4 regions of the Sporosarcina sp. P18a genome follow, and region 3 is predicted to be linked to each of the others. Evidence: riboswitches for the same ligand, from Rfam matches in the RefSeq annotation. Region 3 holds a riboswitch; each other region holds the start of a gene.
What was found. A riboswitch is a leader RNA that binds a small molecule or an ion and turns the genes downstream of it on or off. The one in region 3 is predicted to bind cobalamin.
Positions count from the first base shown of each region.

Region 1 (2,206 bases), on a different contig from region 3:
CATAAGTGATGAAGTATTGTCGGAGATAGACGTAGAAGAAAAGCAATTGCTCTTCGTTAACTCCGATAGTTTGACGGAAAACTTTATGAAATTCCAAGCGGATCAGCAAATCGTATTTCAAGGCAAAGAGCATATGTATGATCTGACACTGAAAGGGACGGAAAGAGTAGCTGTTCTTCCAACGCGTGTAGCTTATGGTTTTGTTGTCGCGGTAGTGGATGATCGGGTGTTCCAGAAAATGAATGTAGATAAAGACCCTTCCATAACGCCTGAATTCACTGAGTATCATGGAGTGGATATTACTAATGAAAATGATCTCGAAAAAGCGAATGAACTATTTAATGTGTTGGGAATAAACGAATGGGCAGGGCATGAATCAAAGCTTGAGGAAAGAACGAAACAGATGCAAAGTGCTGGCATGATCATGTTCATCGTGGGATTCCTTGGCCTTGCTTTCCTTGTTACGTCTGGCTGCGTCTTATACTTTAAACAGATGGACGAAAGTGAAGATGAAAAGTCGAACTACACTATTCTTCGTAAACTAGGCTATACACAAACGGATTTACTGAAAGGGATTCAACGAAAGCAGTTATTTAATTTCGGTATTCCATTAGTCGTCGGTCTCTTACATAGCTATTTTGCTGTAAAATCCGGCTGGTTTTTATTCGGTACTGAAATGCTGACACCAACGATTATCATAATGTTAATCTACACAGCACTATATTCAATATTTGGTTTGCTTTCCGTGTGGAATTATAAGCGTGTGATTAAAGATTCTCTATAACAGATTAATCCCCCTGACAAGGCAAGGACAGGGGGATTTTATTATGAATTAATTACTACCTACTAATTCAGCTACTACGATTTGATATGCTTTATCTAAATTAGCCAATTGTTTAGCTTTTTCTGCTGAGTTGTAGGTATGATCTTCGGAAATTTGTTTCTTTACATCTTTCACCAATATAGGAAGGGGGGTAGAGTGAGTACCCACACGTTCCGACATCAATGTGTCCTTTAATAAGTTTGTAAAGTCGTTAATAGTTTGATTGCACATCATTCATTCTCCTCATCGTGTTTGTATTAGTTCGTTGACATAAAAAACATCCATCCAGTAAATACCTGGAAGGATGTTAAGTGGGAAGCCATGACGAATTAAACGGTTCGGCAGGAAAAACATTTACGTTGGATCGACAGAAACTATATCGAAGCCTCCTAAAGAATGTCCTGATTCCGTTTTTTCGTACGTCGGCTTGTGTATGATTTTTCATAAGCCGCACTTGACACCTCCTATCCGCGTAGGGTATTGGTGTGTACTGATCTAGGCAGGTCTCCTGGCTCGTTTTCATCGTATAATTCACCTTCCCATTTCCCTTGCGGTGAAACAGTGGTAACGAATTATACTCCAACTCACAGTTGCGGGACAGCATCGGTTTTTCACCGATTTCCCTTTTAAGCGTTTAAGAAAATAAACGCACCTATCTCTAACACGATATTCAGTTGCCCTTTTAGTATATCACTCTTATTTAGAAAGGAACAAAAATAGTACAGCATCCTCCACTACATGACGAACACACCCTAATCCTACGGGTCGCGCTACTTGGAACAACGATTTATGTTTCCGGCCTATTCTATGGCTTAAAGTCTACCCAATTAAAGAATGCCGTGTAGCGTTTCGTTGATATATGAAAACACCTACAAACACGACAAACTCAGACGCTGGAATAGATAACCAAATACCGTTCAATCCAAAGAAGCGAGGTAAAATCATTAAGAAAATCAACATAATGATAATTTCGCGTGAAGCTGTGATCCAAGTTGCCATCCGTACATTGCCGATAGACTGATAATAGGTCATCATGACAAAGTTCGTACCTGTAAATAAATAAGCAAAGAAGAATAAATTAATTCCTGTAGTAGCCAAATCTCTTACGGCTTGTGGGAAGTCCTCGAAGATCGATACGATAGGGCTTGCCGCGAATTGACCGACAAGGAAGAACACAGCACCTGCCATGACAACGGTGAGAGTGGCCTTTTTTACAGTTTCCCTCATCCTTGCCTGGTTGCCGGAGCCTTGATAATAACTGATAAGTGGCTGAATCGCACCACCCATTCCAAGGAACAGCATGAGCATGACACTGTGTACATAGTTCAAAATAGAGAAGGCCGCAACACCTTCCGTGCCGGCCATCCGTTCGAACGCGATATT
Region 1 covers NZ_PDYQ01000006.1:65,653-67,858, reverse strand. The annotation lists gene CSV75_RS13745 (ABC transporter permease) at 1-784, shown strand, start outside; gene CSV75_RS13740 (hypothetical protein) at 833-1,057, opposite strand; cobalamin riboswitch at 1,305-1,494, opposite strand; gene CSV75_RS13735 (MATE family efflux transporter) at 1,643-2,206, opposite strand, start outside.
Region 1: linked by a shared signal. The riboswitch ahead of CSV75_RS13740 (hypothetical protein) and the one ahead of metE (5-methyltetrahydropteroyltriglutamate--homocysteine S-methyltransferase) in region 3 are both predicted to bind cobalamin.

Region 2 (2,206 bases), on a different contig from region 3:
CATCATCTGTTCTGCGACAGCATTCATCATTTTGCTCGGCGGATTGTATCAAACAGGTGAAACAAACGGTATCATCTTGACACAAAATTCCATGGCCGTACAAGTAGGCGCATGGGCACCATACTTCATTGCCGGTGCTATCATGTTCTTCGCCTTTAGTTCCATCATCGGAAATTATTATTATGGCGAAACAAATATTGAATTCATTCATGCTAACATCGTATGGAAACGAATCTATCAAGTTCTCGTACTTGTCATGGTATACTTCGGTGCAATCGCAAAAGTACAAGTTGTATGGGATATGGCCGACCTATTCATGGGACTAATGGCCATCATTAACTTAATCGTCATTCTACTACTTGGTAAAATTGCCTTTAAAGTACTTGACGACTTCACTAAACAACGTAAAGCCGGCAGAAACCCTGTCTTCAAATCAGCCAGCATCCCTGAATTAAAAGGCGCAGAATGTTGGGAAGAGACAGCGGAAAAACCAGAAGATCGTTTGTAATAGAGGTGGTTTGTGGATGTTAGGGATATGATTTTTAATCTTTAACTTATTACCATGTATAAATTAGGATTGCAGCGGAAATCCCTTCTCCACACAAACTATTTAGTCAAGAAGTAAAAAGTTTGATATACTATAAAATACTGAATAACAAAAGTCGAATCGTAGTTCAGAAGAAGGATTCTGAACTTCGGTTCGATTTTTGTTTTGCATGTTTGAACACAACATGTTAGGGTTATATATGAATCGACACACTATATATAGTGTATAACAGCAAACAGATGAATTGGTACCCACCACGTTTAAAAGGGAATCCGCCACTAACGGAGCTGCCCCCGCAACTGAGGGCACGGACGACTATCTTATAAAACCACTGCTTCGGCGGGAAGGAAAGATGGAAGAACGATGTGCCAGCCAGTAGACCTGCCAGTCATCTCAGCAAAACATTCTTCGGGGTTGGAGAGTGAAAGCACAAAGCAGTCTTATTTCAGTCTGCCTAAAACTTTCCGCGATCTACTAAGCGTCAATTGACGACTCCCGATTTTATTGGGAGTTTTTTTATTTAGTACATAACCGAATTAATTAACTAAAGGGAGCGGATATCATGGCTATTATTCAAGAAACTAAGGGACTTAATCTAGTGTTGGAAAACTTACAAGAAGAATTCGGCAAGAAACAAATGGTGCCGTTAATCGAAGCGAGTGAGAAATTCCAGGAGCGCCACCCAGCTAGCACGGCAACTGAATGGACAAACGCGATGGTACTAGAGTCTTTAAGCCGTATTGATGAAGCGAATACGTATTGGACGTTTGTAGCTGCACGTATTTATTTATTCGACGTCTATGCAAAGCAACAAGCATTGCGCGGGGCAGATGTTTATACCGACTTTGCGAAAAATGTAGAACGCTTGGTGGAACAAGGTTTATATACATCCGTTCTGACAGAGAAATATAGCCTGGATGAGCTTCAGGAAATCGGTAAACTACTCGATCCTTCTCGTGACCTATTATTCACATATATCGGTTTGAAAACATTGGTAGACCGATACGTAACCGTAAACTTTAAAAAACAGCCAGTGGAGCTGCCGCAAGAGCGCTGGTTGATCATCGCGATGACGCTAATGCAAGACGAAACAGTAGACCGCATTCATAAAGTTGGCGAAGCATACTGGGCGATGAGCAATTTATACATGACAGTAGCGACACCTACATTATCGAATGCAGGCAAGATGCACGGTCAGCTATCCAGTTGCTTTATCGATACAGTGGATGATTCCTTACAAGGGATCTACAACAGCAACACTGATATCGCGAACTTGTCGAAATTTGGTGGTGGTATCGGTGTCTATATGGGGAAAGTTCGTTCCCGCGGTGCATCGATTCGTGGTTTCGAAGGCGCGTCAAGCGGTGTTCTTCCATGGATCAAACAACTGAACAATACGGCAGTCAGTGTCGATCAACTCGGTCAACGTCAAGGTGCCGTAGCCGTTTATCTCGACGTATGGCATCAAGACATCTTCACATTCCTCGATCTCAAGCTCAATAACGGCGATGACCGTTTACGTGCACATGACATTTTCACAGGCGTTTGCTTGCCAGACTTGTTCATGGAGAAAGTCGAGTCCCGTGAAGACTGGCATTTATTCGATCCACATGAAGTCCGCACGAAAATGGGCTATTCATTGGAAGACTTCTATGATGA
Region 2 covers NZ_PDYQ01000002.1:402,671-404,876, reverse strand. The annotation lists gene CSV75_RS09425 (alanine/glycine:cation symporter family protein) at 1-508, shown strand, start outside; cobalamin riboswitch at 775-950, shown strand; gene CSV75_RS09420 (ribonucleoside-diphosphate reductase subunit alpha) at 1,110-2,206, shown strand, end outside.
Region 2: linked by a shared signal. The riboswitch ahead of CSV75_RS09420 (ribonucleoside-diphosphate reductase subunit alpha) and the one ahead of metE (5-methyltetrahydropteroyltriglutamate--homocysteine S-methyltransferase) in region 3 are both predicted to bind cobalamin.

Region 3 (2,206 bases):
GATCCATTATATCCAACAAACTTGGACTCATCTTGCAATTGAGTCTTGTTACCGCTCTCAAGCGTTACTTCAAGTTTGCCTTCAACAATTTTATAAGCTGTTACATCTGCATGTGAACCTTCAGCCAAAGGCGCCGCTTGATCTAGCAAGTTTTTCGCGAAATCAATTACTTTCTGTCCACGAATCGGATTGTATTCAACACCCGCTTCAGCACCCGCTTCATTACTGATTACATCAGATCCGTATAGTGCATCGTATAAACTTCCCCATCGTGCATTCGCTGCATTTAATGCATAACGAGCATTATCGATCGGCACTACCAATTGTGAGCCCGCTTGGTTTGCGATTTCATGATCAACATTAGCTGTTGTCACTTTGAAATCTTCAGGAACTGGCTCTAAGTAGCCAATTTCTTGTAAAAACTCTTTATATTTAACGAAATCAATTTCGCCTTTATTATTTTGATGCCATTCACTAATGGCCTTTTGTAATTCATCACGTTTTTCTAATAGTGCTTTGTTTTCAGGAGCAAGTTCATGAATGAGCGAATCAAAGTTTGTCCAAAATTGATCATTTTGAATTTCTAAGCCCGGAAGAACTTCTTCTTTTACGAAGTTATATAGTTCTGTTGCGACCTGCAATTTACCTACTTGTTCATAGTTTGTCATGGATAAAAGCCACCCCTTAAAATTTTTCCGCTACACTGTTGTATAACATATAGCGATGAACACCCATCATTATCTATTATCCGGCAACACCCCATAGCCCGTCGATCTAAAATCGACACAATAAAGACAAATGATCTCTTCACTTGAAGACGTGTTAGTACATATCATACCTAAAGTCTAGTTTACTTTCAACTGAATTGTGAAAATTTTCACATCATAGTTATCCGCCTTCGAGACAACCTATTCATAAACAGTTATATAACAGTCGGCGTAATATGTTGTTTTATCATTTCGTATTATACTTCCATATCGTTAGTTGTTTTTTAGCATTTATCATTAAATTCTAACAGCGAGTTGACACACTATTTTGCATGTGATAGCTTTAGAGACAATCATCTGAATTGAATAGTTTGAAAAGTAGGTGGAATGAAAATACTTTCATTTCTTAAAAGGGAATCCTTTTCTTGGAGCGGTCCCGCCACTGTGAAGACGTTAATGCGTCCAGCCAGACACCTGCCTATTTTTCATGACGCTAATCCTACGGTGAATAGGGAAGTGTTAGACAGACGCAGTGTATAATCGCATGCTTACAAATAGCATGTTATTTTATACGTACTCGCATTTCTAACATTTCCCCTAGAGATGTTTTTTTTATTGAAAAAAATCAAGGGGGAAATTATCTATGGTAAAAAGCAGTATAACGGGCTATCCCGTAATAGGTGAAAATCGTGAGTGGAAACGTGTACTTGAAGCATTTTGGTCAAAGAAGATCTCGGAAGATGAGCTTCTTCAAACAACAAAAGAGATTCGCTTGGCAAACTTGAAGAAACAGCAAGATGCCGGGGTTGATTGGATTGCTGTGGGCGACTTCACATTGTATGATCGCGTACTGGATACGTCAGCCATGTTCGGAATCATTCCTTCACGCTATAACTGGAAAGGTGGACAAGTTTCCACTTCCACATACTTTTCGATGGCCCGCGGTAATGATGAGGCGGTTGCCTCCGAAATGACAAAATGGTTCAATACAAACTATCACTATATCGTGCCTGAATACGAAGGCCGGCGTTTTGAACTAACGGAAAACAAACCTCTAGCTGCTTATCGTGAAGCCAAGAGCGAACTGGGTATTGAAGGTAAACCTGTTCTACTAGGCCCCTATACATTACTAAAATTATCTAAAGGGTACGAGGATAAAGATGTACCATCCATTATCCTGCAACTGATACCCCTCTATCAAAAGGTATTACAAGAATTACAAGATGAAGGTGTACAATGGATCCAAATCGACGAGCCTATTCTATGTACATCAATAAGTTCAGATGAAATGAAGACTGTTACAGAAATTTATTCACAACTAACGAAAAATCTGAGCGGACTGAATATTCTTCTACAGACATATTTCGATTCAGTTGAACATTATAGAGAAACGATCGCGTTACCTGTTGCCGCTATCGGACTAGATTTCGTCCACGGACGCGAAAGAAATCTAGAGAACTTGAAGCAATATGGTTTCCCAGAAGATAAAATACTTGCGG
Region 3 covers NZ_PDYQ01000001.1:68,161-70,366, reverse strand. The annotation lists gene CSV75_RS00385 (malate synthase G) at 1-668, opposite strand, end outside; cobalamin riboswitch at 1,071-1,203, shown strand; gene metE (5-methyltetrahydropteroyltriglutamate--homocysteine S-methyltransferase) at 1,351-2,206, shown strand, end outside.

Region 4 (2,206 bases), on a different contig from region 3:
TTCAAAAGCCCTTGGAACGCGGCTCCTGATATAGCCAGTGAGGCACCGACAATTCCGGCCAGCAACACACGTGGCATACGGATCTTCCACAAAATATTACTCGCGGTCGCATCCGATTGATTCCATAGCGTCTCTATTGGTATTTTCACTGTACCGATCGATACGCCGAGCCAGATTGCCACAAGGAGCGTGGCAATCGACACGACATAGGCGAGCGCAGTTTTATTCACCGAATACCTCAGGATAGACTGCTTTCGCAAACGATTCTAATCCGTCAGCCAAACGCGGACCTGTACGGCTTGTAATATCTTCATCCAGTTGAATGACTCGATCTTCTTTGATCGCAGTAACTGCATCAAACCCGTCACGCGTCTTAATATTTTCTACAACGTTTGGAACATAGCTATATATTGCCAAAATTACATCCGGATTTTCATCTACAATCGTTTCAGGACTGATCATAATCCAACCTTCTTCTGTCACGATGTTTTCAGCATTGATCATATCCAAAAACTGTTGTGGGAAAGTTCCTTTTCCTGCCGTGTAAATTTCAGGTGCATCGGAGTTTTCAATAAACACGCGCTTCTTGTCCGTAATGTCCGCTGCTTTCTTTTCGATATCAGCGACTTTCGTTTTCATATCTTCAACGATTTGATTCGCTTCCACATTTTTGTCCATAACTTTACCAATCAATTCAATCGTTTCATATGTCTCTTCAAATGTTCCTGCATTCTGTATAACGATCACAGGGATGCCTGCGTCACGAATCTGATTCAATCCTTCTTCATTCGAACCCAACATCATTTCATGTGCGAACACCGCTTCCGGTTGCAATGAAATCACTTTTTCTATGTTGACCGTAAAATCCCCTACTGTATCAAGCTCCGTTACTTCTTCAGGATAGTCATCGTTTTCTGTTACTGCGATGACTTTATCCCCTGCACCAATCCCGAATAATATTTCCGTGTTGCTTGGAAGTAATGAAATGACAGTTTCTGGCACTTTTTCAAATGTAACTTCTTTGCCAATCGCATCTGTCAGAGTGTATGGATAACTCGTTGTATCCGTTGATGCTTGTTCTGTTTTCGTTTCTTCGCCAGCTTGATTTTCATTTGCTGGTGTTTCTTCTTTTGCACTATCGCTTCCACATGCTGCGAGTAGTAGTACCGCGAGCATTGCTGTCAGCAGTAGTTGTAAAAACTTCTTCATGTGTGCTCCTCCTTTAATATGTGTGTTGCATTACGCAAGTCGCAGACACGAAAAAATCCTTCGATCATTCGAAGGATTAGGTGGGATGAAATCAGGACGTGACTTCTTCCATTACACCTATCCTCGTAGGTTGCTGCGGAACTTCATTTTCTAAAAAGGCAGGTGACCTGGCTTGTGCATAGCACGTACAGTGGCGGGACCGCATCGGATTTGAACCGATTTCACTTTTCATCTCTAGTATTGAGAACCTTTTAGAAGATATGTAATTATGCTTTATTATAGCGGTAATAGTGAGGGTTGTACAGGGCGGTGCTGATCTTTCAAAAGTCATCCCCACTTCCTACCTGTTCTTGTGGTGGTAGGTTGAACCGCGCTAAAACTGGAATAGACCGCGCATTTCGTGTTTAACACCGCGCAATTACTCTATGTAACCGCGCTAATCGTTGAGTGATCCGCGCTATTATGATGTGTAACCGCGCCGAACTGCTTGAAGATCGCGCTATTGGGATATTTCGTTGCATTTGATGAAACTTTGACAGGCAGTACTTCCAAAGACATAAAAAGCCAAGCAGTAAATAATCTGCTTGGCCGTTTTCGATATATTACATTCTTTCCGGTGCTTCAACGCCAACTAATTTCAACGCGTTCGCGATCGTCGTTTTAGTTGCTGTGATCAAAGCCAAACGCGCCTCGGACAGGTCTTTATTTTCCGGGTCGAGCACTTTATTCGCATTGTAGAAACTATGGAATGTAGCTGCGAGTTCTTGAATATAAGTTGTCACGCGGTGCGGTGCGCGCATGCGAGCTGAGTCGCTGATAAGTCTCGGGAAATCTCCAAGCTTCTTCAGTAGCTCCAATTCTTTCTCATCTTGCAACAGCGTGACGTTTTTCGTTGACGCTTCCACGTTCTGTTCTTTTGCCTGACGTAGGATTGAACAGATACGTGCGTGCGCGTATTGTGCGTAATAGACAGGGTTTTCATTGGATTTGGATACCG
Region 4 covers NZ_PDYQ01000002.1:322,036-324,241, forward strand. The annotation lists gene CSV75_RS09035 (FecCD family ABC transporter permease) at 1-230, opposite strand, end outside; gene CSV75_RS09040 (ABC transporter substrate-binding protein) at 223-1,209, opposite strand; cobalamin riboswitch at 1,350-1,476, opposite strand; gene argS (arginine--tRNA ligase) at 1,812-2,206, opposite strand, start outside.
Region 4: linked by a shared signal. The riboswitch ahead of CSV75_RS09040 (ABC transporter substrate-binding protein) and the one ahead of metE (5-methyltetrahydropteroyltriglutamate--homocysteine S-methyltransferase) in region 3 are both predicted to bind cobalamin.